Regions from separate parts of the Belliella marina genome, predicted to be linked through region 1. Evidence: riboswitches for the same ligand, from Rfam matches in the RefSeq annotation. Region 1 holds a riboswitch; each other region holds the start of a gene.

Evidence for each region. Region 1 has a riboswitch for cobalamin ahead of metE (5-methyltetrahydropteroyltriglutamate--homocysteine S-methyltransferase). Riboswitches for the same ligand answer to the same signal wherever they lie in the genome.
Region 2: linked by a shared signal. The riboswitch ahead of ACFSKL_RS19435 (TonB-dependent receptor) and the one ahead of metE (5-methyltetrahydropteroyltriglutamate--homocysteine S-methyltransferase) in region 1 are both predicted to bind cobalamin.
Region 3: linked by a shared signal. The riboswitch ahead of ACFSKL_RS14520 (TonB-dependent receptor plug domain-containing protein) and the one ahead of metE (5-methyltetrahydropteroyltriglutamate--homocysteine S-methyltransferase) in region 1 are both predicted to bind cobalamin.

Annotation. Positions count from the first base shown of each region.
Region 1 is NZ_JBHUHR010000045.1:171,267-181,992, reverse strand. It holds gene ACFSKL_RS17760 (acyl-CoA thioesterase) at 1-235, opposite strand, end outside; gene ACFSKL_RS17755 (PAS domain-containing protein) at 232-705, opposite strand; gene metE (5-methyltetrahydropteroyltriglutamate--homocysteine S-methyltransferase) at 813-3,149, opposite strand; cobalamin riboswitch at 3,397-3,593, opposite strand; gene ACFSKL_RS17745 (DsbA family oxidoreductase) at 3,872-4,582, opposite strand; gene ACFSKL_RS17740 (Fic family protein) at 4,954-6,027, opposite strand; gene ACFSKL_RS17735 (GNAT family N-acetyltransferase) at 6,397-7,077, shown strand; gene ACFSKL_RS17730 (argininosuccinate synthase) at 7,112-8,311, shown strand; gene argC (N-acetyl-gamma-glutamyl-phosphate reductase) at 8,301-9,266, shown strand; gene ACFSKL_RS17720 (aspartate aminotransferase family protein) at 9,277-10,407, shown strand; gene ACFSKL_RS17715 (Rossmann-fold NAD(P)-binding domain-containing protein) at 10,527-10,726, shown strand, end outside.
Region 2 is NZ_JBHUHR010000046.1:90,132-100,857, reverse strand. It holds gene ACFSKL_RS19460 (c-type cytochrome) at 329-1,303, opposite strand; gene ACFSKL_RS19455 (tetratricopeptide repeat protein) at 1,395-2,846, opposite strand; gene ACFSKL_RS19450 (ABC transporter ATP-binding protein) at 3,151-4,152, opposite strand; gene ACFSKL_RS19445 (iron chelate uptake ABC transporter family permease subunit) at 4,157-5,191, opposite strand; gene ACFSKL_RS19440 (ABC transporter substrate-binding protein) at 5,181-6,338, opposite strand; cobalamin riboswitch at 6,509-6,738, shown strand; gene ACFSKL_RS19435 (TonB-dependent receptor) at 6,915-8,795, shown strand; gene ACFSKL_RS19430 (YncE family protein) at 8,792-9,862, shown strand; gene ACFSKL_RS19425 (Dph6-related ATP pyrophosphatase) at 9,863-10,564, shown strand.
Region 3 is NZ_JBHUHR010000039.1:136,239-146,964, reverse strand. It holds gene ACFSKL_RS14530 (PKD-like domain-containing protein) at 1-808, opposite strand, end outside; gene ACFSKL_RS14525 (YncE family protein) at 959-2,119, opposite strand; gene ACFSKL_RS14520 (TonB-dependent receptor plug domain-containing protein) at 2,121-4,178, opposite strand; cobalamin riboswitch at 4,282-4,483, opposite strand; gene ACFSKL_RS14515 (hypothetical protein) at 4,977-5,207, shown strand; gene ACFSKL_RS14510 (hypothetical protein) at 5,392-6,210, opposite strand; gene ACFSKL_RS14505 (hypothetical protein) at 6,357-6,965, shown strand; gene ACFSKL_RS14500 (hypothetical protein) at 7,057-8,310, shown strand; gene ACFSKL_RS14495 (hypothetical protein) at 8,382-8,744, shown strand; gene ACFSKL_RS14490 (hypothetical protein) at 8,878-9,432, shown strand; gene ACFSKL_RS14485 (universal stress protein) at 9,760-10,626, opposite strand; gene ACFSKL_RS14480 (BCCT family transporter) at 10,632-10,726, opposite strand, start outside.

The sequences.
Region 1 (10,726 bases):
TCCCAACCAGTTCTACAAAAGTACCTTCCGGAATAGGTTGCGTAAAATCAATCCTATCACTGCTGACCGTTACTACCCTTTGCCGGCAAAAACGAGTGGCGGTAATGAACGCAACTTCATCCATCAACTGCATTGCCGTGCCGCCAAACAAAGTCCCATAATGGTTTGTGGTATTGGGAAATACTGCTTTGAATATATGTGTTTCCGATAGTTGGATTCTTTCTTCTATACTCATATTACTTCTGATTCAAATGCTGCAAATGCAACTGTTTCTTTATTTTCATTCATAAGCGGATGGATTGTAACTTCACACTTGTACGGTGTTTGGTCTTTCTTATAATTGACTATGGTAATAGTAAATGTGTTTCCAAGTTTGATTTTTTCCCGAATCTCGACACGTGTAGTTTCCAAAGTCTCCTCACCTTGGAGAAAACTTGGTTTCTTTCCAATTGCAAATGATCTCGGATACCCAGTCATCTCTTTAAAACCATCACTGACCCAAATGATTCTTTGATTGATATCAGTCAACACGATGGCTTCATAGGATTCTCTGAATAAAACATCCCAATCAAAATCCCACCCAAATCGCTGAGAAAGCTCTTTGAGTATCCGACATTCATGGCGCTTTCTCAATTCACCTGACATCAACTTGCTCTGAAGTGAAATCACATCCCAACACCATAATGGTGACTTTCTCTTTTCCATTTCTTCTTTTACTATTTCAGGTCAATCCAATTTCACTTTCTGTAAAATTAGATCAACAAGCCATAATTAAAATGACTTGTCGATCCAATTGAAGTGGCTTTTTCAAATTATGCAAAAACCTTAATTTCCCTCATTGCTTTTGCTGCCAATACCATCTCAACGAGTGACTTGTGGGTTTCTTCCCATTGTCTGGTCTTCAATCCACAATCTGGGTTGACCCAAATCTGCTCTGCTGGAATGACATCCGTAGCTTTCTGCAACAATTCGATAATCTCTGTACTTGACGGAACCCTTGGTGCATGGATATCATAAACCCCCGGTCCGATTTCATTCGGATACTTGAAATCCGCAAAAGCATCCAACAGCTCCATTTGTGACCTTGAGCATTCGATCGTAATCACATCGGCATCAAGGTTGGCAATATGTCCAATAATATCATTGAACTCCGAATAGCACATATGTGTATGGATCTGTGTATTGTCATCCACCCCACTCGCCGATAGTTTGAATGCATTGATAGCCCAGCCAAGGTATTCTTCCCAATCTTTCTTCCTGATCGGCAAGCCTTCCCTCAATGCAGGCTCATCAATCTGTATGATTCTAATGTCACCTTTCTCTAAGTCAATTACCTCATCCCTAATCGCTAATGCTATCTGATTGCAAGTAATACTTCTAGGCTGGTCATCCCGAACAAAAGACCATTGAAGAATCGTAACAGGACCTGTCAACATTCCCTTTACAAATTTTTTGGTTAGGGATTGTGCAAACTTTGACCAAAAAACAGTCATGGGTTCAGAGCGGTACACATCGCCATAGATGATCGGTGGCTTCACACAGCGGCTTCCATAACTTTGGACCCATCCAAATTGTGTAAAAGCAAATCCATGCAATCGCTCTCCAAAATACTCAACCATGTCATTCCGTTCAAACTCTCCATGAACCAATACATCCAGACCAATTTCTTCCTGGATCCTGATCGTCCTCTCGGTTTCGTCTTTGATAAACTGTTCATATTCCTGCTCACTGATCCTTCCGTTTTTGAAATCAGCCCTTACCTTTCTGATATCTTTGGTTTGTGGAAATGAACCAATGGTTGTGGTTGGATACAAAGGTAATTTAAGCAATTCAGATTGCTTCGTCTTCCTGTCTTGAAAAACACTGGTTCTTTCAAAATCAGACTCCTTTACATTCCCAAGGCGCTCTTTGACTTCACTTTTATGGATTAAGCCAGAACTTGCCCTGTCCGAAACTGCTTTTTGGTTTTCTTGATAAGCACTTAGCAATTCACTTTGGATGGCACCCTCGCCTATCAATCTTTCAACATCCCCAAGTTCAGCCAATTGCTTCAGGTCAGCCACCTCTGCCAGTTTTTGCTTTGCAAAAGACAACCAAGACTTGATCCCTTCGTCCAATTTCACTTCACTATCCAAATCACATGGTGAATGAAGCATGGAGCAGGAAGGAGCGATGAATAGTTTCTCTGAATCAACCTTTTCCAATGCCTTTTGAATCAAGGTCAAAGATTTTTTGTAATCGTTTTTCCAAATATTTCTCCCATCGACCACACCCAATGAAATGGAAAGATTCGCAGGTTTGTTTACCAATAAATCCTCCAACTGATCTGGACAACGAACCAAATCAACGTGAAGACAGCAGATTGGAAGTGAGGTGGCAATGCTCAGATTATCAAGCAATCCCCCAAAATATGACGCCACCATTGTTTTCAGGTGAGGATATCTCTTTCTGATTTGGGAATATACACTCTGGAAGGCTTCTTTTTCCTTTGCAGAAAGATCCATTGCCAAAAATGGCTCATCAAACTGAATCCATTCTACCCCATGCTCAATAAGTTTATCTATTATTTGGAAATAAACAGGGAGTAGGTTTCTAAGTAAATCTATTCTCTCAAACCCCTCTTCTTTTTCTTTTCCCAACAAAAGAAATGACACAGGTCCCAAAATAACAGGTTTGGTTTTGAAACCAGCCAGTTTGGCTTCCGCAAACTCCTGCACTATTTTCGAAGAAAAAAGCTTGAACTCTTGATTTTTCTTAAACTCTGGAACAATATAGTGGTAGTTGGTATCAAACCACTTTGTCATTTCCATAGCTTTGATATCCAATCCATTGGCTTGGTATCCCCTAGCCATCGCAAAATAAAGATCTATCTCTGAGTTGTTTTTATCAAAAATCACCGAATGGTATCGCTCCGGGATTACCCCAACACTGAAAGCCATATCCAAAACCTGGTCATAGTAGGAAAAATCATTGGATGGAATCAAATCTATCCCGCTTTCTTTCTGTAATGTCCAGTTTGCCAGCTTGATTTCATTTCCTTTATGAAACAGCTCCTGCCTGGTGATTTTGCCTGCCCAATAGTTTTCACAGGACTTTTTCAATTCTCGCTGACTACCAATTCGCGGATAGCCAAGATTATGCGTTTGCATGGTCTTTTAACTTTATTTGTTTGAAATAAATAGGTTAAAAGCTCATCACAATAAATCAAGAATGCTTTTGGGAAAGAAGAAGATAGAAAAGTGCTGGAAACATACAACGTGACGAATCAGGCATACTTTTCCTTTGAATGAAAAACCAAAATCGGTAAATCACTTTGGATCAAAGACCTATGAAATGCCAAAAAGACATTGATGGAATTTGAATCACACTTGACTAAAAGCTTCAATTCGCGAAAGCATCGTCATATCGAAATAGGCAGGTCTCCTGACTTGTAACAGCTTTTACCATCCTTCCCATTCTTTACTTCAAAGAACAGTGGACATACTGGGATAAAAACCTTTGGAATGTTACTTACAGTTGCGCGACAGTTCGTGATTTACACACGATTCCCTTTTAATACACAGCTAAGCATAACCAATTCCGGATGATGTAGAATTATAGTAAAGAACTTCAATCCTGCAAAACTAGCAAAAACCCATTACCTCCTAGCAGTTTGGCTAAGATTTAAATCAAACTTCCTAAATTTAGCCAGCTTATAGATTGATTCAGAACAATCACAGAATATAATTCTGTTTGAGCTGTATTTTTATTTGCCAACTATTTCTAAATTCTGTTCAACTATGAAAATCTGAAAGGCAAGGGATTTTCCCCCAGTGTGAAACATTAAATACCGATCAGGTTTCGCTCTCAAATACTAAATGGCAAAGCCGGATTAATCACAGTTCCCATCAATATCACATGCAGCTCCATCCACTCCTTTGGCAAATTCCAGGATTGGATTTTCTTTGACAAAATCACTCCACGCTTTGTTGAGGGTCTCTTCAAACGTTTCTTTTGGCTGTGCACCCGATATCCCAAATTTCCTGTCCAACACAAAGAATGGGACTCCCCTGACGCCGATTTGGCGGGATTCCTGTATATCCTTTTCTACCTTATCAGTAAACTCATCAGATTCCAAACAAGCCAATACACGATCCCTCTCAAGCCCCACTTCTGTAGCCAAGGATAGTAAGGTCTCCATATCATCTATATTCTTCCCTTCGGTGAAATAAGCCTTCAACAACCTCTCTTTCATTGCATCACCTTTCCCCAAAGTTTTGGAAAGTTGCAATAAGCGATGGGCATTTTTGGCATTGGCGACTACTGTTTTGTCCATGTGGTAAACCAGCCCTTCCTGCTCAGCCATTTCCACTACCTGATTTGTGATTTGCTGGGTTTGCTCCATGGACCAGCCTTTGGTTTCCGACAAATACTCCAAAGTAGATTTCGATGGGTCTGTTTTCATATCAGGGTTCAAGAGAAAGCTTTTCCACTCAATCTTAACATGATCCTTATACTCAAAATCCTCCAATGCAGCTTCCAGTCTCCTTTTGCCTATATAACAAAAAGGACACATGATATCTGACCATATTTCTATTTTCATAATATTTTAATTTACTTGTACTGTTAATCAATTTTAACTCACGAGAGTTCCCGAACATGAAAACAAAGGAATGCCCTTCCTGTGCTATGGAAGTAGATAAAAATGCGGTTTTTTGCCCAATATGTGCTTTTGAATTTCCGCGTAGAAACCCTGTTTATACAGTAGTGGCTGTTATTATGGCAATTATCTTGTTATTGGTTTTTATTTTCTAAAAGTGCTTGCCTTATCAAGTAGGGTTTCACAAACCGTAAGAAAATGTGATGTAACCCAAAATACGCATGAGAATTCAAAGCAGTTTATTTGAGACCTGCCAGGTTATTAAAATATGAACAGGTGTCTTATTCGGAAGAAAAACCATAAAAAGACACCCGCTAACCTGCCATTTCCAAATGACTTTCGAGAGAACTCCGGACTGCATCAATCACCAAGTGATAAAACACCTCTGGATTGTTGTTTACCTGGACTTCTTCCAACGCTTTATAATATTGCAACTTGGAATTCAGATCCCCCTTGAGATTAGCCAAAGAAAATCCATGCTTCATAAGCAAAAGGTTCATTACCAATCTACTTGTCCGGCCATTACCATCTATAAATGGATGGATACTTACCAAGCGCTCGTGCATCTCAGTAGCCAATATCACCGGATGGAGTTTGTTTTTATTGTTTTCGTAATGGATAAAATACTCCTCCATCAACTTCTCCAATAGATATGGCTGAGGTGGCACATGGCTGCTGCCAGATATCCTGACAGGTACTTTTCTATACCTACCTGCATTATCCTTATCAATGCCTTTTAGAATCAGATAATGGAGATCCAACAAGACTCTCTTGCTGAAATCAATCTCACTTTTTACCAATCCCTCTATATAATCAATCGCCTCGGAGTGGTTGACTGCCTCCAAATGCTCACGCATGGACTTTCCCCCTATCGTAATACCTTCATTGACCACCAAATGTGTCTCTTGCAATGTCAAAGTATTTCCTTCAATCCTGTTGCTCTCAAATGTATAGGCTATATTGAAGTACTCTTTCAACTTATGAAGTTGGGTTTGGTTCAAGGGCTTTTTGTGAAACCATGCTTCTTTTAACTGATCCAAGACTTCAAGCTTTTCGGTTATTTCAGGACTCAATGCCTCAATCGCCAAAGCTTGCTTACTTGTCAAATATTCCACCCTGGATTCCGCCAATTCCAACACTTCGTGGGCATGCTCTTCATACTCCAGTATTTGATAGATTTTCTCCGCCAACCATGTCTTCCGTAGTGTAGCCAACGGTAAATCCAAGACCCTAGCCAATGCTACCAAATTTTCTTCTTTGGGAATTCTATGCCCTTTTTCAAATTTGGAAATCAATGCGGCATCTATCCCACATTCTTGGGATACTTCTCTTATGACCATTTCCTTTTGCTTCCTTGCTTCCGAAAGCATTTTTGCCAAGGTTTCCATTTTGTTGACATTTTATTTGTTGACAAATTTAGTCATTTTATTCAGGATTAAAAATATTCTTCAAATTTTAAATTATTGATACAAAACCTTGCATTTTATTTGAATACTTATAACCTTTGTTCCGCAATAAGCAAGAAATGAAAAAACAAAACAACATAGCGACTTTTCCCGAAACGAACCCAAAATATTTGGGTCAGTATGCTATGTTATTTTTAGCTCCACTTAGAGAATTTAGGAACAGCTTTAGGGCAGTGTCCCTTGTATAATTTTTGGTGCCCTATGTGGGCGACCTACACCAGTTTACATTACTACCTTACCACTTAAATCTTAACCTAAGAGTCTTTACTCTGTCTATTCCCATCAAACCAAATGGACAATTACTCTTTTATAATCAAACCTGCCACACAGGATCACACAGCCTTTGCAGAAGCAATCACTGACGAAATGGAGCAGTCTGCCAAAGCCCGAGGCACCGGAATCGCCAAAAGATCCCCAGAATACATCGTCACTAAGATGATGGAGGGAAAAGCCGTCATAGCTACCACTACCGATGGGGAATGGGCAGGATTCTGCTATATTGAAGCCTGGGGCCATGGAAAATACGTGGCAAATTCAGGATTGATTGTAGCCCCTAAATTTCGGAAATTTGGGTTGGCAAGAATGATCAAAAAGGAAATCTTCAAGCTTAGCAGAACAAAATACCCCGAATCCAAAATATTTGGACTCACAACTGGCGCTGCCGTGATGAAAATCAACTCCGAACTTGGTTACATCCCAGTTTCCTACTCCGACCTTACAGATGACGAACAATTCTGGAAAGGCTGCCAAAGCTGTGTCAATTTTGAAATCCTACAGAGTAAAAACCGTCAAAACTGTCTTTGCACCGCCATGCTTTATGAACCCAAAGTAAAGAAAGTAGAGCATGAAGAGATTGCATTGAGAAATGACTTCAAAAAAAACCTCAAACTATTTGAGCGTTGGACAAGACTGAAAAAATATGTCATGCTCAATATCAAAAAAACTAAAGATAAAACCATTAGCTTATTTTAAACCTAGAGCCAAAGGCTTTTAAAACAACCTAAAAATGAAAAAAGTAGTATTAGCTTACAGCGGAGGATTGGACACAACTTTTTGCGCTCTTCACCTCTCCAAAGACCTTGGATATGAAGTACACGCCGTATTGATCAATACAGGTGGATTCTCCCCTGAAGAACTAAGCGAAACCGAAAAAAGAGCGAATAGCCTTGGGATTTCGTCATTTACAATCCTTGATGTGACAAAAGTCTATTATCAGGAAGTAATCAAATTCCTTGTTTTCGGAAATGTTTTAAAAAACCAGACCTATCCCCTTTCAGTTTCGGCTGAAAGAATCCTCCAAGCCAAAACATTGGCGGAGTATGCAAAAAAAATCAACGCCAAATGCGTGGCACACGGAAGTACCGGAGCAGGAAATGACCAAGTGAGGTTTGATATGATTTTTCAAACCATCATTCCCGATATTGAAATCATCACCCCAATCAGAGATCTTAAGCTCAGCAGGGAAGCAGAAATCGAATACCTCAAGAAGCATGGAGTTTCCATGAACTTCGAAAAAGCCGCATATAGCATCAATAAAGGAATTTGGGGTACTTCTGTAGGAGGAAAGGAAACATTGACATCCAGTCAAACATTGCCAGAAACTGCATGGCCTACCCCTGCATCAAAGACAAATCCAGAAGAAATAACGCTTATTTTTGAAAAAGGCGAATTGAAGGGTGTCAATGGTGAATTGTTTGAAAATCCTGTAGATGCGATCCTGAAGGTCAATGAACTTGCTGCTCCTTATGGAATTGGAAGGGACATCCATGTAGGTGATACAATTATTGGTATCAAAGGACGGGTTGGATTCGAAGCTGCGGCGCCTTTGATCATCATCAAGTCACATCAGTTATTGGAAAAGCATACGCTTACCAAATGGCAGACTTTCTGGAAAAACCAGATTTCGGAATTCTATGGCAACCACCTCCACGAAGGTCACTACCTAGATCCAGTGATGCGTAACCTAGAGGCATTCTTGGCAGATACCCAAGAGTTTGTTACAGGTACGGTCAAAGTATCGTTGCATCCATTTAGATTCCAGCTGATTGGTATTGAATCCGAACATGATTTGATGGCTTCTAAATTCGGAAGCTATGGTGAAATGAACAAAGGATATACAGCTGAAGATGTAAAAGGATTCACAAGAATATTGGGTAACCAGACTGCTATTTTCCATCAAGTAAACAAAAGCGACGATGAAAATTAAAGCAGCAATCATAGGTGCAGCCGGGTATACAGGTGGAGAACTGCTCAGACTATTGGTTCATCACCCGAATGTAGAATTGGTTTATATCCACAGCAACAGCCAAAAAGGGAAACGAGCCGTTGAGACACACCCTGATTTGATAGGAGATACAGATCTGATCTTCACTGATAAAGTGATAACAGAAGGAATAGAAGCCGTTTTCCTGGGTTTACCACATGGTGAGACAAAGGGATTCTTGGAAGAAAACAAATTTTCGGAGGATACAGTTATCATCGATTTGAGTACTGATTTCAGGGATGAAAGCAATGGTTTTGTCTATGGTCTTCCAGAAATCTACAAGGAAAAAATAAAGGCAGCAAAGAAAATCGCAAACCCAGGCTGCTTTGCTACAGGGATCCAGCTTGCCCTTGCCCCTGCCGTGAGCAATAATTGGATCCAAAATCCAGTCCATATTTCCGGAATCACAGGCAGTACCGGAGCTGGAAAAAAATTGGCAGAAACTTCCCATTTCAGTTACAGAAATAACAACACGTCTGTTTATAAGCTATTCACACATCAACACCTCAAGGAGATCAAACAGACCTTTGGTCAAATCCAACAGAATTTCGATTCAGAACTGCTGTTTGTACCATACAGGGGGAATTTCCCAAGGGGAATATGGATTACAGCTTACTTTCCATTTGAAGGAAGTATCGATGAAGCATATCAAGCCTACGAAGCTTATTATGAAAACGCTCCATTTACCCATGTATCCAGAAAGGATATTGATCTAAAGCAAGCTGTCAACACCAACAAGTGTATCATCCATCTCCAAAAAGAAAATGGGCAGCTGGTCATATACTCAACCATTGACAATCTTCTGAAAGGTGCTTCTGGCCAAGCGGTTCAGAACTTCAACATAGCCTTTGGTTTGGAAGAAAATACAGGGCTAAAACTTAAAAGTATAGCATTCTAAATTCGAAAAGATGAACTTATTTGATGTTTACCCATTAATAGATGTCACCCCAACCAAAGCTCAGGGAGCTACGCTTTGGGATGAAAATGGCGTAGAATATTTGGATTTATATGGTGGCCACGCAGTGATTTCTGTTGGCCATTCCCATCCTCACTACAACCAGCGTATCAAAGACCAATTGGATCAGATTTCCTTCTATTCCAATTCTGTACATATTCCAATCCAAAAGAAGCTGGCGACAAAACTTGGTGAATTGTCCGGATACCCGGATTTCAATCTATTCCTTTGCAATTCAGGTGCAGAAGCCAATGAAAATGCATTGAAATTGGCTTCATTCGCAACTGGAAAATCAGGATTTATATCATTTTCAGGTGCATTTCACGGCAGGACTTCAGGTGCTGTAGCCTTGACTGACAATCCCAAAATCGTTGCCCCAAACAACCAAAGGTCTGATGTGCACATCCTCCCTTGGAATAATATCGAAGCTGTCAAAAAACAATTCGAAAATGGGAACATCGCAGGTGTGATCATTGAGGGAATCCAAGGTGTAGGTGGAATCCAGGTTCCAGATCCGCAATTCCTGTTACAGCTTTCTGGATTGTGTAAGCAATTTGGGGCAAAATTGATTCTCGATGAAGTACAATCCGGCTATGGAAGAACAGGCAAGTTCTTTGCACACCAATGGGTCGACGGGCTCATTCCCGATCTCATCACCATGGCAAAAGGCATGGGAAATGGCTATCCTATCGGAGGTGTTCTTATCCATCCAGACTTCAAAGCTAGCTATGGGCTTTTGGGCACCACTTTTGGAGGAAACCACCTGGCTTGCGCAGCAGGTTTGGCTGTTTTGGAGATCATTGAATTTGAGAAGTTGATGGACAAAGCGTTGGCATCAGGAGAATATTTGATTGAAAATTTGTCCAAAATGGAAGGCGTAACAGAAGTACGTGGAAAAGGTTTGATGATTGGGGTTGACTTGGACAGGGAGGCTGGACCTATACGTTCCGAATTGGTGAGCAAATACAAAATATTTACAGGAAGTTCTGCTGGAAAACATACAATTCGTTTGCTTCCACCATTAAATATTGAAATTAATCACTTATCTTCGTTTTTGAACAGTTTGAAGAAGATTTTGAATTAAATAAATTTTAATAAGCTAAAGAAGGAATCTTACTATTAAGGTTCTTTCTTCTTTTAAAATACTCATTACAAATCCATAAAAGTTATTTGAAGTAAAGACCTTCAATAACCTAAAAATTCATGAAGCATTTTACTCAATTTGAAAATAAAAGTCTTGCTGACCAACTTATTACAGAGGCTTTAGATTACAAATCAGACCCCAGACAGCACATTTCTAAAGGTCTGGGAAAAAAAGTGGGCTGTATTTTCCTCAATCCATCATTGCGTACCAGGGCAAGTACCCAAATTGCAGCACTTAATTTGGGAATGGAGCCAATTGT
Region 2 (10,726 bases), on a different contig from region 1:
GAAGGTTGGAAGATTGGAAAATTGGAAGGTTGGAAGGTTGGCTGACGCACGAAAGTGGGTAGATAGCATTCTTTGTACATGATACTTCGTGCATTGTACATCGTTTAATCAAGAAAAATCTTGTGGAGATCAAGTACAACCTCTGTGAATACACGGCGACCTGCACAGGCAATACAACATACATTGTGTTTCTTTAGCCCTCTATGTTCCAGTGCCAACGCCACACATTTTCAATACCCAAAAGGAGGCCAAGATAAACCATTGGTTTTCAAAACACAACAACTGGATTTAGGACTAAGGGTTAGGTTTGTGTCCCAACCTTTTTCTTCTACCTATTCGGCTTAAATTTCTCGACATAATTCTCAACAGGATCGAGTGATTGCAAATAACTGTAAATGGCCTTTAGATCTGACTCTTCCATACCCGAATACATAATCCAGGGCATAATCGTCTGAAAATCCCCTAAAGCTACTTTTTCAGGAACATAACTGTCCGTACTGTACATCTTGAAACGCTGAACAAACATCTCTTCTGTCCAATTTTTCAACCCACTTTCATGTGGAGTAAGGTTTGAAGTAACCAGCATCCCTCCCGGCATTTCCATTTCCCTACCCCCTGCCAGTCTTTCCCCTGTAAAACTGCCATTTTCAAACTTGGTATGGCAATCTGCACAGGCCGCAGCATTGACTAAATATCCTCCATAAGCAATCTGATCAATTGGATCGGGTTTTTTAGTGAGTTTGGCTTTTTCAGGTATCGTTCTCAGAATCAAACTAAAGGGAAAATCAGCCTTTGACTTGGGGTGATTCGTTTTTACCGGATCCAATGTCCTGACATATGCAATCAGGGCTTCCAAATCCTCCATGTCGAGCTGTCCATAGTTTTTGTAGGGCATAATTGGAAATATGGCAGAACCATCCTTGCGCACTCCAGTTGTAATCAATCTCAAAAGTTCACCATCTGTCCAATCCCCTATTCCCGCAGGAGTGATATTGGCAGAAATAAACACTCCTGGAAAACCCATTGTCTGATCAAAAACTTCACCTCCAGAACTCTCGGTTCCCGGGATGATTGGCCCTGAAAAAAGACTAAAATCCCTTACGGAATGACAATCCACACAGACCATCACATGATTCGCAAGATATTTTCCATAGGCTACTTTTTCTTGGGTAATCGCTACCTTGAAATCAGTGGGGGCATCCCCCACGCTTGGTAAAGCAATCCTGATGTAAGCCACTGCCACCAAGATCAAAATTATTAGCCCTGTAGCTAAATATGCCAAAATCATCAATCCTTTTTTCATAGCTGTCCGGTTGAAATGTCTAGATTCTTATGGCTAAAAGTCACTTTTTTAGATTGAAAAGCTTTCACCCAAATGGGTGATTTTTTGTATTTCAGTCAGAAATCACATTTTCCGAGAATAATTTCAAGCGATGAATTAGGTCTGTTCTACTTTGAGCTTCTGTTTTTATGAAAATATTTTTGAGATGTGTCTTAATGGTATTTTCACTGACATATAATTTTCTTGCGATTTCCTGATTAGACAATCCCAATTCCAATTGTCCTATAACATCAATCTCCCTCTCTGTCAGGGGAGTTGGAAGATTTATATTGATCATAGAAAAGTCCATCTGCTTTCTAAGTTGGGCTGGAGCTTTACTCTTAATCGATTCTATCTCCAAAAGTTGGACTTTCCTTAATCCTATCATTTTTTTATATCCCACAAACACCAATGAAAAAAACAACAATGTCAATAAAGCCAAACCAAAATACCTTCTGTTGATTTCGGCTCTAAGTGCAGCCTCTTGCATCTGTATCTGCTTGTCTTTTTCTATCAGACCAAACTTCGCCTGCATCTCTTCAAATGCCCATTGCTTTTGTTCAGTATTGATACTATCATTTACCTCATTGTACCGCCTCCAGTATTTGACTGCCAGATCAGGGGAGCCTATCAACTCATAGGCTGTGGCAAGTTCTTTCGAAACCTGCTTTTTCAATTCCAGGCGATCAGTCTGACGAACCATTTCATCTGCCAACAGCAAATCCTTAAGTCCAGCATCTTCCAGGCCCTTTTTGATCTTAAGGATTCCGAAGTAAGCCAAAGCTCCGATTTTCTCATGCGGACTGCCGGGTTTCAGCTCCTTAAGACCCTCCTCCAAATTTATATAAGCCTCATCAAGCATTTCCAAATTGTATAAAGCGGCACCTTTACCTATTTTGATCGTTGCCTTATTTCTGTTATCCTTAGTAAGGATTGCTAAGTTTTCAGCACGGTTGAATGCCTGAAGACTCCTTTCATAATCATTTAAAAATGAATACAAGATCCCCATATTGTATTCGGAATTCAAAACACCCACCGAATCCTGAAGCAATAATTTTAAATCTTTTGATTTTTGATACGTTTCTAAGGCTTTGCTAAAATCCCTCCTGTGCCTGTATATTATCCCCAAATTGTTCAATGCATAGGCTTTTCCTTCAAAATAATTGATCTCCTCACTGAGTAAAAACGCCTCTTGGTAGAATTGAATTGATTTGGTGTAATCAGACTGGTAATAATATGCCGCACCAATAGAATTCTTGATTTTAGCCACACTTTTTTTATCCCCAATCTGATCAGCAAGACTCAATGCAAATTGAAAAGTATCGATCGCATCCGAAAACCGATCACTAAACTCAAGAGCCAGTGCCTTTTGATATAAATTCCATATTTTTCCCTGGTGAAAATTGATACTACTTGCCAAAAGGAATCCATGTTGACTGTAATAGATAGAAGAATCCAAATGTTCCTCTAAATGATAATACGCCAAATCCCTATAAACCCATACTTTGTTCGTGTCAAATTTCACCTTTTCCAATTCCTGTAAAAGACTATCAATTTTATTTTGGTTTGCCGATAAACTCCCGAAAAATAACGTAAACGCGACCAGACAACATAAAAAACAACTTATGTTTAGCCTAATCATCAAATACCGAAAAGGGACAATATGTACACGATAAGAATCCATATAAACAACAAGCAAATCTAAATCCTGCTATTTTTTAAATGAAAATCCATATTCACAAAAACAACAGATGAATCAACAAGCAAAACTTACTTGAATCTAACGATTTATATGAATAAGAGGAAAATTATGAAATATTATTCTGAAATCAATTAGATAAAAAATATCTCAAAAATGATTCAAAAGTGGTGAATTCAAGGGGTTCTTTTTCTAACATCAAGGATATCAAAAATGGACTTTCGGCTATTGAAATATGAACCAAGTCTTTGGGAAAAACCAACTTGTTTTTCCTGATGACCAGCTTAAGCCAACGTACCAACTTCTCCTCACCAAGGATTTTTGGATAATCATATGCTTTCGATTCCTGAACTTTTCCAGTCAAGAGATCAAACTTCAAACTGTCATTTGGAAGGAGCAAATTGATCTTATTGCTCACAATCAGGTCCTCAGGACTACCGCATACCAGTGGTAAACCACACTGCATCAACCAAAATTCATCTGCTGTCTCAATCGCAATATCCAAATCATGGGTAACAACCAAAACAGCTTTCTGCTCTTTCTGGGCAATCTCCCTGAGTAAATGCATAATCTCAAAGCGATTGATCAGATCCAAATGGGCTGTAGGTTCATCCAAAATCAATATCTCCCCATCCTGCGCCAAAGCACGTGCGATCATGACTTTTTGAAGCTGCCCATCACTCAACTCGCTCAAAACTTTATCTTTCAAATATGCGATTTGTGTTACTTCAATTGCCTTTTCCACCTTCGCATGGTCCAAACCAGACATACTCCCCAGCCAAGTAGTATGTGGAATTCTCCCAAGTGACACGAGTTGATATACCGTCACATTCCCCAAACTCACTTTGTCCGTAAGGACGACCGCGATTTTTTTTGACAATTCTTTTTGGGGAAAATTTTCAAGAGGTTTCCCTTCCAAAAATACCGTCCCTTGGAGTACCGGCAACTGACCCATTATTGTTTTTATCAAAGTCGATTTACCTACCCCATTTGGTCCCAGCAAACAGGTCAATGCACCTTTTTTCAGCTCAAATGCTATATCTTCTGCAACTACAGTCTCTTCACCTTGTTTTTTGTACCCAAGTTTCAAGCCTTTTGATTTCAATATGATTCTCCTCGCTTCCAATCCCATATTCTTAAAACTCTTTGCTGAAATTCCTTTTCAAAATCAACCAAATCACCATCGGCGCACCTACCAAAGATGTCACCGCATTGATTGGAAGTGTCTGTGCAGACCCTGGGATCTGGCTGATGGCATCACAGATCAACAATACGATTGCTCCCATCAAGGCAGATGCAGGGAAAAGAATGCGGTGGTCTCCAGTTTTGAAAACCAACCTAGCCATATGCGGTACCGCTATCCCAATAAACGCAATCGGTCCACAAAAGGCTGTTGCCGATCCCGCCAATATCCCAGTGCTGATGATCATCGCCCATCTTAAACGATGGATATTGACACCCATACTTTTTGCATAAGCTTCGCCGAGCAGCATGGCGTTGTATGATTTTATAAAAATAAGGACGGGGATGATCCCCAACACGCTTGCAAAGAAAAACAATTCCAATTGCCCTGAATGGGTACTTCCCAAGCTCCCCATCGACCAGACAGTGTATACTTTCAGCTGATTGGCATCGCTGAAATATGACAATACTGATACTATCGCACCAGCCAAGCTACCGAACATCAAGCCAACAATCAGCAATGTCATGCTATCCTTCACCCTCCAGGCTGTCAAACTCATCAGCAGAAGTACCAAAATAGCCCCGATCGAAGCTGCAAATACCACTGCCCACAATCCAAATCCCCCGGAGAAAAAGCTTAGCCCAAAAGCAGACCCTGCCATTACCAACAAGGCAACTCCCAACCCTGCCCCAGAACTAATTCCCAGCACAAATGGTCCAGCCAATGGGTTTCTGAAAAAAGTCTGCATCTGTAGCCCACTCACGGATAAGGTGATCCCCGCCAAAACTGCCGTAAATGCTTTTGGAATCCTGTAGCCAAACACGATTATTTCCCAAGATTTTCTGCTAAACTCATTTCCGAAAAAACTCATGCCGATTTCAGACACAGGAATGCTTACAGATCCTATGCTTAAATTCACCAAAAAAACCAGCACACAGCTTATGGTCCCAAGTACAAACAGAAGGAAATAATTCGGCTTATTTTTCATTCAGTTTTGAGTAAAAATATAAAGAATACTCAGGCAGAACACTAGGATGAAGGATTTTGATCAAGTCCTTCAGGATCAAATCAGGTCTCATATACCCCAATTCAAAATATTCTATCCCTCCTGTCTCCCCTTTTTTGGAGGTATAAGAGTAAACATTCCCATTCTTGAACGCCCCAAAATCCGCATACCTCCTATCCGCACCTTTCATTGCTTCCAATGTAACAAAATCAGAAGCCCCAAGCCAGTAATCTGCTTCTTGCGCTTTATCCAAGACATATTCATAATTGAGCTGGGCACTGCCAATTCCTGATTGCTCTTCGAAGATATACTTTCCTCCAGCGGCCGTCAGAAGCTGTGCTCCCCAGGAATCATTGCCAGGAACATACCAGATATCTTTGTACATCACTCCTGCCATCACTGAAGGCTTGGTATCATCTGATATCACAGAAACCAAAGCCAAAGCCTCCAAATATTCATGCTCTATCTCTTCAAACACAACTTTGGACTCCTCGTATTTGCCCAGCAAAACCCCTGTGAATTTTATCCACTCTGCCCTTCCCAACGGGTGCTGTTCTACATACTCCCCATTGATCACTGCCGGTACACCCGCTGTTTTCAGAAGCTCCAAATTTTTCAGATCTTCACCCATAGTAGAAATCATCACCCAATCAGGCTCCAAATCGATCATCATTTCCACATTGGATTGTGCCCCCGAACCAAGATCTTCTACCAATCCAGCGCTGATTCGCTCCCTTGCTTTTTTTGAAGAAATTAAGTTTAAGTTGGGAAATCCAGCCAGTTTTTCTGTGCAATCCAACAAATCCAAATGCGGAATTTGGGTAGTCGATGTCAAAACGACCTTGTCAATAGGCAAAGTAACTACTGCATCAAAAACCCCTTCTGGGCGAGCAACTTTCCCATTCTCCATCACCAAATACCTAAATGGCTCATGCTCCCCTGGGAACGCCTGCGTCACTTCCAAAATCCAAAAACCTTCCCCATTAAAAACCTGAAAACCTGTAGCGTAGGAGTTTTTAAAAAAATCTTTACTCTCTATTTTAACATTCTTTTTTTGTCCACAGGAAACAAAAACCAACAAGAAAACAAGAGTAATAAATTCTGATTTCAGAAGTGTGATATATCGCATTTTTTTCGCGTTTTGAAAGTATTTCGCTCCAAAGATACAAACGGGAATGGTTTTTAGTCAATTTGAAATAAAAAGCTGAAAAATTAAACATACCAAATCATTCCCAGCCTAAACCCAAAAATCTGCCAACAATTCCAAAGAATATTTGAATACATTAAGCGCGATTGCGTATGTTTGCACCCAGAATTGGTTCTCGATCCTTTTTCAGGCTCTCGGGATTAAATGGGAATTCGGTGAAACACCGATGCTGTCCCCGCAACTGTAACCTCTTCCCGATCGCTTTCGGGAAAGCAACTTACCTCCTCCATTGCCATTGTTCGTCCCGGTCACTATCGGGAGAGGACGAGAAGGCCGGTAAGTTCAAGGAAGCCAGGAGACCTGCCTCTTCTAATCAAATTCAAAGCTTTCGGGTGAAAGGCTGAGATGAAAAGAAAATGTTTCAGAAGCTGGTATTCCACAATTCTCCTGTTCTACTTGAAGAATCTTCCGTTTTTGTGACATGATCCATTCTCTCAATTTTATTCCACGAATGACTTGAATTAAATAATCGGTTTTCATTATTTAATTTCAAAGGCATTGCTATTTCTAAGCCTCTTATGTGCTACTTCATTTTCGATTGGAGTAGAAACTTCTTTATTGGCTCCCCAAGATACGGTGGAGCTGAAACTGGTGGAAGTTTACTCTGCCCCACTTGAGAAATACAGCTTTGGGCAAACACTACAAACCTTGAATTCAAGGGATTTGGAAGATTTCAATGGGCAAGCCTTGGCAGAGTTGCTGCAACAAAGAACCGGATTGTTCCTCAGACAATATGGTCCGGGGATGCTAGCATCGCTGACGATGAGAGGCACTTCTGCGGGCCACAATGCTGTCTTTTGGAATGGCCTCCCTATCAACAGTCCATCGCTTGGGCAGGCAGATTTTTCGATATTGCCAGTAGGTGGATTTGATGAAGCTACCGTACATTATGGCAGCAGCGGGGCACTGTACGGGTCAGACGCCATCGGCGGAGCCATTCACCTCAACAACAAAAACAACTTCAACAAAGGACACCAAACCAAAATCCTCAGTACGCTGGGAAGTTTTGGCAGATGGAATCAGCAAGTTGAATATGCATATTCGAACAAAAATTTCTCAACCAGATCTCGGGTTTATAGGAATTTCTCAAAAAACAACTTCAAATTCAACAACCTGGCAAGAGCAGGAAGTCCGGAGGAGAGACAAAAAAATGCTGAAATTGAGCAAATCGGTGCTATGCAGGATTTGGCTTGGAATCTCAGCGAGCATCAGCAACTCAGTACATCTATTTGGTGGAATCATACTGACAGGCAAATCCAACCGGTCATGGGTTCCAATGACAGAGATCATCAGATAGACAGAAATTTCCGGGCTGTAGTTGACTATAACAGATTCTCCTCTACTACTGTCTGGAACATCAAAACAGGAGTCATACTAGATGAATTGAATTTCAATGGTGGCAGCAACAAAACCTCCCAATACCTGCTATCAACTGATGTGGATTGGAATATTTCTTCCAAAGTCAAATCAAAATCAGGAGTCAGATTCAATCATGTAAGAGGGAATCTGAGCAGCTACGAAGCCACCGACAATAGAATTGAACTTTACCAATCAGTCAATTACATTCCCCAATCGGATCTTGCGTTTTCTTTCAATCTAAGACAATTGATCTACGATGGTGATCTTGCCCCATTCACCCCAAGTATTGGTTCGGAATGGACATTTTTCAAAAATGACAAAAACAACTTGAGCACCCATGCTTCTGTATCGAGGAGTTTCAAAATCCCAACCCTGAATGATAGATTTTGGGTACCGGGAGGGAATCCAGACATAGAATCAGAGGAGAGTATCAGTGCCGAGCTCGGATTCAAACAAGAATATACAAGCAATGGATTCAGACTAAGCAACCAAATCAACCTATACAGCATGTGGGTGGACAATTGGATTGTTTGGCTACCAAGAGGAGGTTTTTGGAGTCCAGAAAATATCAGGGAAGTGAGAAACCAAGGCTTGGAATACTTCGCCACTGTGACGAAGTCCTTTGATCAATTCCAAGTTGAATTCAATGGCAGTTACAATTACACCCTTGCCACGATCCTCAAAACCATATCTGAGAATGACAGGTCAAAAGGAAACCAACTTCCCTATACTCCCAAGCATAAAGCACAGGGGAATCTTCGGCTTGCCTACAAAACCAACTCCGCATTTATCAATTCGCACTGGATCGGTGAAAGGTATGTCAATACGGACAATATTTCATCTGTACTGCCTTATGGGATTTTGGATGTAGGATTTAGCAAAAAACTTGAATTCATCCCAAAAATAAAAGCAGCCATAGGCTTTCAAGTAAACAATATTACAAACAACGACTACCAGGTTCTCAGACTAAGAGCCATGCCTGGAAGAAATTATCTAATCAATATTAATTTAACACTATGAAAAATTTTAGACTATTAGGCTATTTGTTCGCCCTTTCATTGTTCATCTACTCTTGTGACAGCAGTAGAGACGAGCGTCCTTTGGGCGAATATGAGAAGGGATTATTGATCATCAATGAAGGAAACTTCAGTTCCCGTGACGGAGATATCAGCCATTACAACTTCAACACAGGAGACGTCCAACAGAATATTTTTGAAAAAGTAAACAGTAGACCTTTTGCAGGAATAATACAGGACATTGTTGAATTCGAAGATTACTTTTACCTTGTTGCCAATACTGGGAAAGTTGAAATTGTCGATAAGATTACCTTTAAGAGCTTGGGTTCTGTAGGTGGAAATACAGAAGACAATGAAAACCCTGAATTGATCCAGCCAAGATCTGCCATAGTAGCAGACAACAAAATATACATCGCTGACCATGGTCCTTATGATGATAGCTGGGCAAATCCAGAATCATATATAGCAATCGTCAATGATAAAATGGGCGGTGATGTTGTGGAAAAAATAGAAACCTCCAGTCGTCCTGAAAAATTATATAGGATCAACAATGACATCCTTATCGCATGTACTGCCGCCAGAAAAATCGATGTGTTGGGAATCGGAGACGATGCTATAAGTAAAAGCATTGAAATCCCAGGTACCCCTGCCGAATTCTTGGAGTTTGACGGAAAATTGCTCCTTTTTTCCAGAAATTCAAACACGGTGTTTTTCCACGAAATCAACAAAAGTGACTACAGTATCAGCAATACAACAGAAATAAGCATTGCTAACCCAACTTCAAATATTGCCCTTGGTGAGAATGGTGAAGCATATATTATCACAAGAGATGGCAGCAATAACTTGGTAAGTAAAATCTCCATTTCTTCAGGTCAAGTCATCAATGCCAATTTCTTTGAAGGAAGTAGATTTTATGGTATAGGATATGACAAAGTTGACAAATACGTCTATGTTGCAGACAACAACGGATTCCAAGGATCTGGTACTGTCATGGTCATCAACCAAAATGGTGAAGAAGTAAAGAAAATAACCTCAGGAGCAGCTCCATCAGGTTTTATATTTAGAAGATAAATGAAAAAAATCAAGATTTCCATGAGTTGGTCAGGGGGCAAAGACAGTGCTTTTGCCCTCTGGGAACTGATGAATGATCCCCGATTTGAAGTAAGTAGGTTGCATACCACCTTCGGCGAAGAAAGCCGAAGGGTGGGCATGCATGGCATCCATGAATCCCTCGTAGAAAAACAAGCAGAATCTATCGGAATGACGCTTGATAAGATCTACTACCCTGCAAGTGGTGACAACAAGGAATATGAAACAGCCATCAATTCCTATCTCGACACCCTCAAAACAGAGGGAATAGAAACCATTGCCTATGGGGACATTTATCTGGAAGACCTGAAAGCTTATCGAGAACAACAACTTTCCAAAAGAGGCTTCAACGCTATTTTTCCACTTTGGAAGAAAGATACTGCCCAAACTGCAAGGGATTTTATTGCAACTGGTTTTCAAACATTGATCTGTGCGGCAGATGCCAATTTGATAGAAGAAAAATGGGTAGGCGAAGTGTTTAATTTGGACTTTCTTAAAAGCTTACCTGACAAAATAGACCCTTGTGGAGAAAACGGTGAGTTCCATACTTTTTGTTATGATGGCCCAATTTTTCAGCAACCTATAGCTATCAGCAAAAAACAGACTATCAGCAAATCTTATCATTTCAAGACAGAAGATGGCAAGGAGGTTGAGAAGAAATTTTGGTTTGCAGAGTTGGTATGATTTTTTTTCAATCTTTGTCATTATCCTAATCCTCCAGCTGAAGCAGGAGGGAATTCAGCAGGAGGGAACCCTACTGAAGGAATTCCTTTGAATTGGGATGGTACTTTAGCCTATACTGATGAATTTTTGTTCCTTTTTATTGGTCTTAGCCGAATTTCTTTT
Region 3 (10,726 bases), on a different contig from region 1:
TTTTGGGGACAAAACCTGTTTGCCCTTGGTTGTCTTCCCAAGCGATGTAATTTTGCTCGTTTGGATTTTCAGGTTCAGTGGATGGCCTGAAATAGGTGATTTCATATCCCTTGATGACACCATCCCTGGAGTGATCTGAACCATAGATTTCATACCATTCATCATCTGCCAGACCATTTCCATTGGCATCATAAGACACCATGACAATCCCTGGTTCTGCCCAACTTGGATTAGCATTTCCCAATACCACAAAATCATTGCCTTCCCGATTGACTACCGTATGGTCAAAACCCATGGTAACATATCCTCCAAAACTCCCAAGACTGACAATTGAATTGTTTTTCAGCAGGGATTCGGCAGTCTTCAGGACACTGTCTGCAGACACACCTTCAGACCATTGTGGCATTTTGTTTACAAACTGTCCTGGTGCAGGCAGGAATTCGATAAGTCTAGTCAAATTGTTGGTATAGGTAGTATCTCCTACAAAGACAGATACCTCCTCGGAAGAAGATCCTGTTTCATTGGATGCTGTCAACTTGAGTAGGTAATCACCAGGTTCTGCAAATACATGCATTAAGTCCTTGGTTTCAGCAATTGCTTCCCCTTCCAATGACCACTCATAGGTGGCATTGTCTCCAAAAGCCACATTGGGCTCGATTCTGAGCCAGGACATTTTGTTCAGGTTGAAGCCATTCTCCGGTTCATTGATAGTGATTTCAGGTATTCTTGCTGTGTCAGGATGTTGGTTGTCATCCATGCAGGATGAAATCAGCAATATCATTGCTAGCAATCGTAGTGATTTTTTCATTTTTTTGGTTTGTTGTATTATTGATTATGCGTTCGAGCTTTCATGCAATCTGTCATTCAGACATGGCTTCCTGCCTATCCAGCTACTCTATTGACGATGATCAGAATTATTTTATGGGTTTACTTATTGTCAATGTATCTGATAATCACATCATTGTCCAATTTTTGGTTTATAGACAAATGCGAAATGGGCTGGGATATCACCCGTAACCTGTTCAAATAGTGTACTTTTTGTTTTTGGGTCATAAGCGTACAGTCTTCCTGGCGATACATAATCACCTACATCCGTGATATAGACATAGCCTGACATCGGATCTACAGCAACCCCATAAGGTGTTTTTATCTTGTCTATCAAGTCTTGGGAGACAAATGGGTCAGTCAGAACCTCTTTGGTCTGAGTGTTGATCATAGAATAGTTGATGTCCCAATCTCCAGTTACATAGCTGAATTCAGATCCAATCACATAAGCTGTATCTCCACTGATCGTAAGGTTGGAGCAAGCCAATTCAAAATGGTTGGTGACCTGATCGGTAATGGTATTTACCACAAATAAGCTGGATGGATTTTCAAAGTAATCCCCTCTGGAACTCACATAGATATTGCCATGGCCATCTGCTTTGACCCGACTGAGGTTGATGGCAACTTCGATTTCTTTGATCACTTTGAATGATCCCAAGTCGATTACCGAAAGCATATTCTCATAATCTGGGGGACTGTAACCTCCTGAATTGGCGACATAAAGTTTTCCATTCGAAACAGCCATTTCCTCAGGTTGCCTCCCAACCTCAACTTTGCTGATCATTTCGAAATTGACTGTGTCAAACTTGGCGACAAACCCATTTGGCTTGTCTACACCAAGTGAGGTTTCACCATCGTAGGCACTTACATAGGCATATGCCCCATCAAAAGTGACATATCTGCAGTTTTTGACATCCAAAACAGCCACTCTCTTGGCATCGGAGACATTCATTACCTCAACCTTGTTCGAAGCATTGATCACCGCATACATTTTGGATCCATATATCCCAATATCATTTCCCACATCACCCAAGCCTAAAGTGGCAGTTGGGTTGGCCGCTTCATAGATATTTCTGCTATAGGTACCTGATTCATAATCATAATAATCCAAAGAAGCCTTGTTCATGTTCATATTACCTTCATTGAGCAGGTACAAACCTTTCACGATCAGGGATTCCTGTTCCGGAAGCTCATCGACATCTACTGGATTGATGCCTTCATCATCACGGCAGCTTGACGTTAATATTGCCAATAGCAATATTGGATAATACACTGTTTTCATGTACTTTTTCATTTTACACATTTATAGTTAGTTTTAATCGATAGTTTCTGCCAGGCATCGGGAAATTCAAAACCACATCATAGTATTGGTTGAAAAGGTTGTTTGCTTCCAGACCAAGGTTGCAGTGGTATTTTCCCAGTGTTTTGTTCCAGGACAAGCCCAGATCACTGGTGTACCAAGGTTGCACATGGTTGACTCGGATGTTGGCTTTTTGGCTGTAGCGCTCACCAGTATAGATAAAGCTGTAATTTATCAGCCAATCCTTATAATTTGTAGATGCCGTGATCGATCCACTGTGTACTGGTGTATATGGGATTTGGTCTCCATATACTGTACTTCCTGATGTGATGTCTGTGGCATGTTGAAAAGTATAATTAAATCCCAGATCGAAGAGTACATCTTTCGGAAGCTCCATCCCTATGTTGGTGCTGACATCCAAACCTTTGATTTCCACCATGCCTAGATTGGTCATAGTCCACCTGAACAGGTTTGCTGATGGGACAGCTATGATCATATCAGTCACAAGGTTGTAATAGGCATCTGCCTGAACCTTTATAGATTTGCCAAAACCAGCTTTGGGTTCATGATACCAAGCAAATCCAGCATTATACTGCTTTGTAAACTCAGGCTCCAAAAATGTGTTGCCTACAAAAGTATAGTACAAATCATTGAAGGTAGGCATTCTGAAAGACTCCTTATAAAAGCCCCGCAATCGAAATGTTTCGTAATTTTCAAATGGCTGGAATGACATGGAAACTACTGGACAAAAAACACTTTCATTGCCAGTCCCCCGATAATGTTCAACCTCATCCACTATGTATGCCCCCAAGAGGTTTGCCTGAATTTCCAAGCGATCCCAATGCATGGCACTGGAAAATGCCAAGTAAGTAGAAAAGCGCGTAGGATAGGCAAATCTATACAGATTGGCATCAAGGCTATTGTAGCTAAAGTCTGTGGCGAGGGAAACATCCCACCATGACTTTATGGCATACAGGTTGACCAATGAGCCATAAATGCCGCTTTGCCGGTAATGGTTATCCAAAGCACCTTTGGTAGTTTGATAATTTGGATCCACATAGCGGTTGTAATCATGGCTGTATTTGACATTCAGCAACATTTCGTGATTTTCGAATAGGGATTTTTGTATTTGTCCCTGGACAAAGAAATTCCTATCCCACAAACGTTGGTAATGGCTGAAAATATTAGCCACGATGGCACCGGGGAGTCCTCTCTCTGATTGGTAAAAATAAGCTTTGTAACTAGCCTTACCACCAGATTTGAATTGTTGAAAAAGTGTTAATTCACCTCGGAATGAATTGATATCCCCATTTTGCCGAATGGCAGTGGTATCGTATCCCCCTTCTTTTTTGTACCTGTACTTGTATTCGCCATGCGCCGTAACATATTCAATATTGCTGGCTAAAGACAGCCTATCCGACAACCGCTGTTCATAAAGCACCGATGGGTTGAACAATCCAAAAGATCCGGTTTTTAGGGAAAGTTTGGTGTTTGATTTTGCATTCCCAGAAAAAACAGGCTTTCTGCTTTGCAAAAAAAGTGTATTTGACGCAAAGAATCCTTTGGCAGGTTGGAAGATCGAAGACTTTTGGCCATTAAAAAGCTCAATGGCTTCAATGTTGTCAAGTGAGAATTTGCCCAAATCAACCTGGCCATTCTGTGCGTTGCCAATAATCACCCCGTCATAGAAAACACTTGTGTGTGCACTTCCAAGGCTTCTGACATTGATGGTTTTGAGCCCTCCTATCCCACCATAATCCTTCAGCTGCACTCCTGTGAAGTATCGAATAGCATCAGCGACCGAAAAGCTGTTCAGCTTCTCGATATCCTTTCCGCTCAAAACTTGGGTTGGCGTGGGTGATTCCAAATCAAGCTTATAGCGTTCCGATCGTACTGCTACTTCATCTAAATCATGTACCTTTCCGGTATCCAATCCAGCATTTTGCTTTTGGGCATAAATTTCCCCTGCATAGCACATGCCTAAAAGCATTACAGAAAAGATAAAGAAATACCTGCACCAATCCCCAAAAGGAATAAGTTCAATTTTGCTCATCAAAACTATTTGTTAGGACCAAATAGCTTTCAACGAAATACTTTGAAATCAAATAGATAGCACACAAGTGCATTTGTTTTCAAGCTTCAATCCCCGAAAGCGTGAATAATTTATCCAATTGGCAAGTATTCTGACTTACTCACTACCTTCCGGCCTTCCCATCTGTGAAAACAGAAAGTGACCATTAAAACTTGGAGATAGCATGATGAGCTTACAGCTGCGGGACAGTTCCGGATTTGCACCGGATTCCAGTTTAATCCCTACCTGACTATGTCTGATAGGAAACCAATTCGGCTGCGAAGGTAGATCGTATTTCGTTATAATGAAATATTTTGTTTAAAAACTTCAATTTCAATACTGAATTGCATTGCTCTTCTGGTATCCTGACTTTGCAGAATCTTGAAATGGAAGTATCCAATGGGTTTGTTCGATCTAGTCAAATCCGTGAATAGCTCTCAACTATGGTTACCGTCATACTGGCTATTCTTAAAAATCAAATAGAGACCAAGCAATGAAAAATAGTTTGGAATAATGTTCATTTTGGGAATAATTAGGCAGGATATTTGCAATTTAAATCCTATATTCTTTCACTTTAGGTGTGAAAATTTTAATTTATTACACGATTTCCCTCAATAACACCAGAATCTAAATTAAAGATATGGTTCAATAGGATAATCGTTATTAGCTATCAGTCATTAAGTTATCAGTACATAAATTGATTTAAAACTTATCATTTTGTGTGGCTACTGGTAAGAAAGCGGATATACATAATTTATTATTCATATAAACAAATTGAATATGGCATCTTTGGCAAAAATGATTTTTATCAACATCAGAAAAGGATTGAAAAGTATAGAGCCTGCAGTATCCATCTTTTCGGGGGCTTACCTTCTTGTTCACGGTTTACAAAGCAAAAACTATCCACTTGGAATCGCTGGTGGCATGCTTTTGTTTAGAGGAGGTGTTGATCTTGGAAAAGTCATTGAAGAAAGCGAAATAGCCGAGTCAGAAATTACTGCCAAAGATTGATATCAATTCCAATTATACATATTTTTCCTAGATAGATTTTCCTAAAACCTTTCTGGTTTTGGAGAAAACGCCCTTTTCTATTGATCTTATTATGTGAGACATGAATGGCTTTTTCTATAAGAATAATACACAATATAGAATTGTGGTTCAATTTGAATCTGATCTATTCTTTATACTTTAAGGACTATTCTTCATCGACCAAATCTGCCAAAACTACTACCAAGCCTACTAATCCTGCCAAAAATAGGACCACCCCCGCACCATGTCCTCTGGAAATGGAATAACTCCCCAAATCTTCCCTGGTAAGCAAATTTCGGTTCAGCTCCATGTTGCCCATATTTTTCACTTCAAAAAAACCTGACATATAGAAGTTTTGGTTGACAACTTTGGTGGAAATTGGTCTATTGTCCTCGTCTATCAAGGAATAATTGATGAAACTGCTCAACTTCATGGGGGAATTGGTGTCTTCATAGAATGAAAGCGTGGTGCTGGCTGGAGTATCAAACAAAGGATAATCAACCCTATTTCCTTGAAATCCATCTCCAACGATTTTTCTGACTTCCGGTTGGATGTTCGCAAATGATCCTTCCACATAGGAATGTGGTGGAACAAACAAAGTATTGGTCTTTCCTGCAATTTCTCCACCAAATGATCCGAATTGACCTCCATCTGCTGAACCAAAAGTGTCTAACCAACCTCTGACGGTAGATTTTCCATCCACGTAACCGAAAGTCTTCCCATTGATCGTAAGTGCTGATTTTGTCAAATTAATGAGCATTGGGTTTTGCGAATAGTTTTCTATTCGAACCAAGACTGTACCATCAGTACTGTTGAACGCGTGTGAAACACCAATCGTGTCATTTTTCATCATCAAATTCCCGTCATCTGCCAATACATTCTCTTTGTCATAGTTTTGCCATTGGGAAATGTAATGTGTGGTGCAACTAAAAAGAAAAGGTAGCATAAAAATGAAGGCTAAGCACTTTTTAAGGTAGTTCTGCATGGTTCTCAATGTTTAAAATCTTAATCTTCTTAACGGGAAACAAAAAATAAGTTTTCAAAATCAAAGATATTTTTAGTCTAAAACTTAAAAAGTCAATTTTTTTCCAAACCCCAAAACTAAATACCATCTCTACCGTTATTTCAATTATGAAAAACCGTTTTACATCTATTTCTTCTTTGATAATTGCTATTTCAATTTTTGCCTGCAACAGTATGGATGAGATTGATGAGCCTGTAAAATCCTATGAATTGGCAGACATGAAGTGGAAACATATCGAGCAGGATGAGGACAATTTGGTGGAATTTGAACTCCCACAACAGACTTTCAGGAATGAGGGGGACAATCCTATACCAATTGAAATCAATCCCCTTGAAGGAATCATGGGCACATCAAAGTTTGAGTTTGACCAGCCCGAATTCTTTTTGGAAATGAATCTTGGAGAGCACTATCTGATGGCTCCCCGATATCATGGAAATCAGGAAGGTTATTTTTATGTGGGAGGTGGCCAAGAAGTTTTGCTTGACACGACCATTTATGAATTCCCTTTATCCATAGAAACTACGGAAAGCTATACATTAACACCAAATACCGAACTTATCTACGAAGGGACTGTCCACCTCAAAGAAATCAAAGTGAAGTTTTTGGCACGGGTAATCGAAAAAGTATCTGGGGCATCTTATGATTTGGAGGGGACTTGGACAAGCTCATATTACGAAACAATGAGCATCAATGTGGTTGCCAATGATATTGAGTGACAAGTTTATTTTGTCTTTTTGACCGTTTAGATTTTTTAAGAAGGATTCTCCCAAATTATTTTTTTAATTTGGAGAAACATACCTCCTATCTATGAATGAGCTAAATAGACAACTTTCTTTGGGATTGAAGACCTTTTTGGGTTTGTACGTGCTAATCTATTGTTTTCCATTTCCGGCAGATTATATCCCTTATACATATGAGTATTTCAGCAAATATATTGGCTTTGCCAAAGCCAATCTGAATCTTTATGTTGGCAAGTATCTACTTGGTTTTCAAGAGCTAAACCACATTGAAATTAATGGAAGTGGAGACACTACTTTGGATTACATATCCCTTTTGAGTTATTCTTTGTTGGCTGTTCTTATCACGATCATACTGCTGATATTCTCCAAGAACAAGGAGAAACTTGTGGGATTCTACGCAAAGATGCTGATTTATGCCCGCTATTTTGTAGGGCTCACTTTGATATCATATGGTGTTATCAAATTTTTGCACGGCCAGTTTCCAAGTCCTAGCCTGATGGCACTGGAAGCTACCTATGGAGAATCATCTCCAATGGGCCTAGCTTGGAGATTTTTTGGCTATTCAGATCTTTATAAGGGTTTTATGGGATTTTCTGAAGTTTTGGCTGGTTTTTTATTGTTGTTTAGAAGAACAGCCATTCTTGGCGCATTGGTTTCGATCGCTGTATGTACCAATATTTTCTTCGTCAATCTTTCCTTCGACGTGCCTGTCAAACTCTTTTCCGGACACCTTCTTTTCTTCTCAGTATTGATTGCCCTTCCGAGATTGAAAACTTTGGTATCCTTCTTCTTCCTTCACGAGGAAGTAAGTCTCAAGCCAATTGAATATGACTTGACTAAAAAGCGAAAAAAATGGAGTTATATAGTACTTAAGGTAGTTTTGGTAGGTTTAATCCCCTTAAGTTTGATCATTGGCCACGTATCCAGCCAATCCTATCGAACCTATCTGAATGAATGGGAAGGTGTGTATGAAGTCATATCTTTTGGGATTGAGGATAAACCGGATGTTGCAGAAACTGCCCACTGGGATAAAATAATTATCCAGGGAAAAACAATCATGACCTTAAACAAATCGAAATCCAAAAAATACTACACAATAGAAAACATTTGGAATGAAGGTGAAATCAATTTTATTGAAAATCATGAGCAAGAAGATCCATATTCCTTCTATATTTCAGAATTGGAAGATGGAAGTTATAAGATGGAAACAAAGATTGGTAACAATCAATACTTGGTCAATGCCAAACGAAAAGTGAAGACTGATTACCTGCTTATCAATCGTGGGTTTCGCTGGGTAAATGAAACTCCATACAACAGATAAAATACCCCTGGACAATTCAAATACTGGTATGCAATTTGATATTTGCAAAATGATCTTCATAAATCCGAACAATGACTGATTTTCTAAAGCAATTTTTAGGGATTACGCTAAGCATCTCATTGATGTTCCATGGACTGGTATTGCCGTACTTCCAAGTTTCGGATAATTCAGATTCAGGAGATTCATCAACATATATTTCCAATTCCCAAATAGTGGAATTTGCGGGAGACCTACCCTTGATTTCCGGCATAGACCAATTGGTGGTTGTCACTTCAAAAGCATCATTTTTAGGTGATTGGTTATATGGCAGAATCAATGCTATTTACACCTTTCATTTTGAAAACTATGTCAATTCAATTTTTAAAACCAGTCAGCATATAGAGCTGGTTTTTGGCATCAAAGAGATAAAATTCCCCACACATTTCTTTTGGTAAAACACCATTTTTATTGCTTTTAAGCCAGAATTCATTGCTTGAAGGTATAATAGCCAATACTGGCTAAAGTTCACGTATGTTTTGATTCTGGATCAAAATAATATGTGACATCTTATCCTATTATATTCTTAAAATGGCAAGAAAAGTATTTGCCAAAAACCATATTATTATGTTTGATATAGATATTATTTCCATAGCCATGGCTGCGGCCGCCATGGTAGCATTTGCTATTCCCTTTTATGTAAACCAACGAAAGGTCAAAAAAGAAAAATCCGACAGAACAAATAAAATTACAGCACTGTCAAAAAGTCATGGATTAAACATAGACATCCAAGATCTCTGGAGAAATCAATATTTTGTAGGTTTGGATGCCCATCAGAATAAGCTGATCTATATTGGTGATTTAGATGAAATGGATCCCAAAATCATTTATCTGGATGAAGTGAAAATAGTCAAGGTCGTAGAATCATCCCGTATGGTTGGTCCGAAAGGAAACAGCAGAAAAGTTGTCGATGGCCTACAGCTACAATTGATCAACAACCATGGTAAAAGCATTGGCGATTTGGTTTTTTTTGATGGTGATAAATTCTCAGATCTGGTTGGAGAGCCTATATTGGTCAAAAAATGGGAAGCAACCATCAATGCTGCCATCAAAAACCAGATGAAAAAGGACAGTATAGTCCTGTGACACACGACCCTGGCCTAGTTGCTTGATTTCATATGCATAGTTTAACTACTGGTGTCATTGTGAATAATCGTCAACTACGCCACGGCGCACGAATGTCAACGGTTAACAGTCAACAGACTGGATAGCTCCTTTGTTGAAGTTGGTTTATAGGACTACTGGCAAAGAAGCGTATGTCCACAATAAACTTTACATCTTCGAATCTTTGGGGCGATTTTGAATATTTTGCCACAAAGATTCGAAGACGCAAAGGAGAACCCTACTTATGAATGGTTATCTTTTTACAGAGCATTTTTTCGATGGCATGTCCCATTGAAGATCCAAATACTATTATTGATTCATTACCAACACCGGCAGGGATTTGTCATTGGCGACCAAGCGCTCAGCTACTGACCCCATGAGGAAATCACTATCATCATTATTGCCTTTTCGTCCAAGGACTATAAGCCCCACGCCTTTACCCAAAGCATAATCATAAATCGTTTTGCTGACATGCTCGTCTCCACCAAATAGCATGGTGCAATCAGGAACTTCCCCAACCTTCTTTTTCAGTAGCTTAAATTTCTCCTGGGATTTTTTTTGCAACTCCACTTTGATATCCTTTGGGTCTTTGATATAAGGGAAAAACTGCATTGACAATTTGATTACATGCAGCAATTCCAGGGATGAATCTGCTTGTTTAGCCAAGGCAGCTGCCATTTCTACAACCAGTGGACTATACTTGGAGAAATCGATGGGAGCTAAAATGGCATCAAAGTTTGGACGTGCCATTTCAGGGATAAACAAACAGGGGGTTTTGCTCAAACGCACAAGCTTGGAACTCAAAGTACCCGAACCATCATAATAGCCTTTTTTGCCTAGCATCATGAGGTCATAGGATACAGAATCAATATGCGCAATAAATTCGCTCACCGTTTTTTCCTGCCGTATATGGATATGTATTGATGCATTGTCTGGTCCAAACTGACTTTCGACCTTCTCAGCCAATTCTTCAGATAGAATATCTGTCAAATTGCGCCCTTGGGATGCTAAGGTCTCACGCAGACCAGGAGGCAAATCCTCAATTTCTAACCAATGAATGATGTCCAACTGTTTGAAATCAAACAGACTATCAAGTTTTTTGATGTACATCAGCAATAGCTCATCCATCGAGCTGAGATCAGCCAAAAGAGCTATACGTTCGATTTTGTATTTCATATCAATCATTTTTTATCGGAAGAACCTGGCTTATTGGTTTGGTTTCGCTTTTGGATATTATTCCAAACAACTTCAGCCAATTTTGTCTCATAATTTTTTC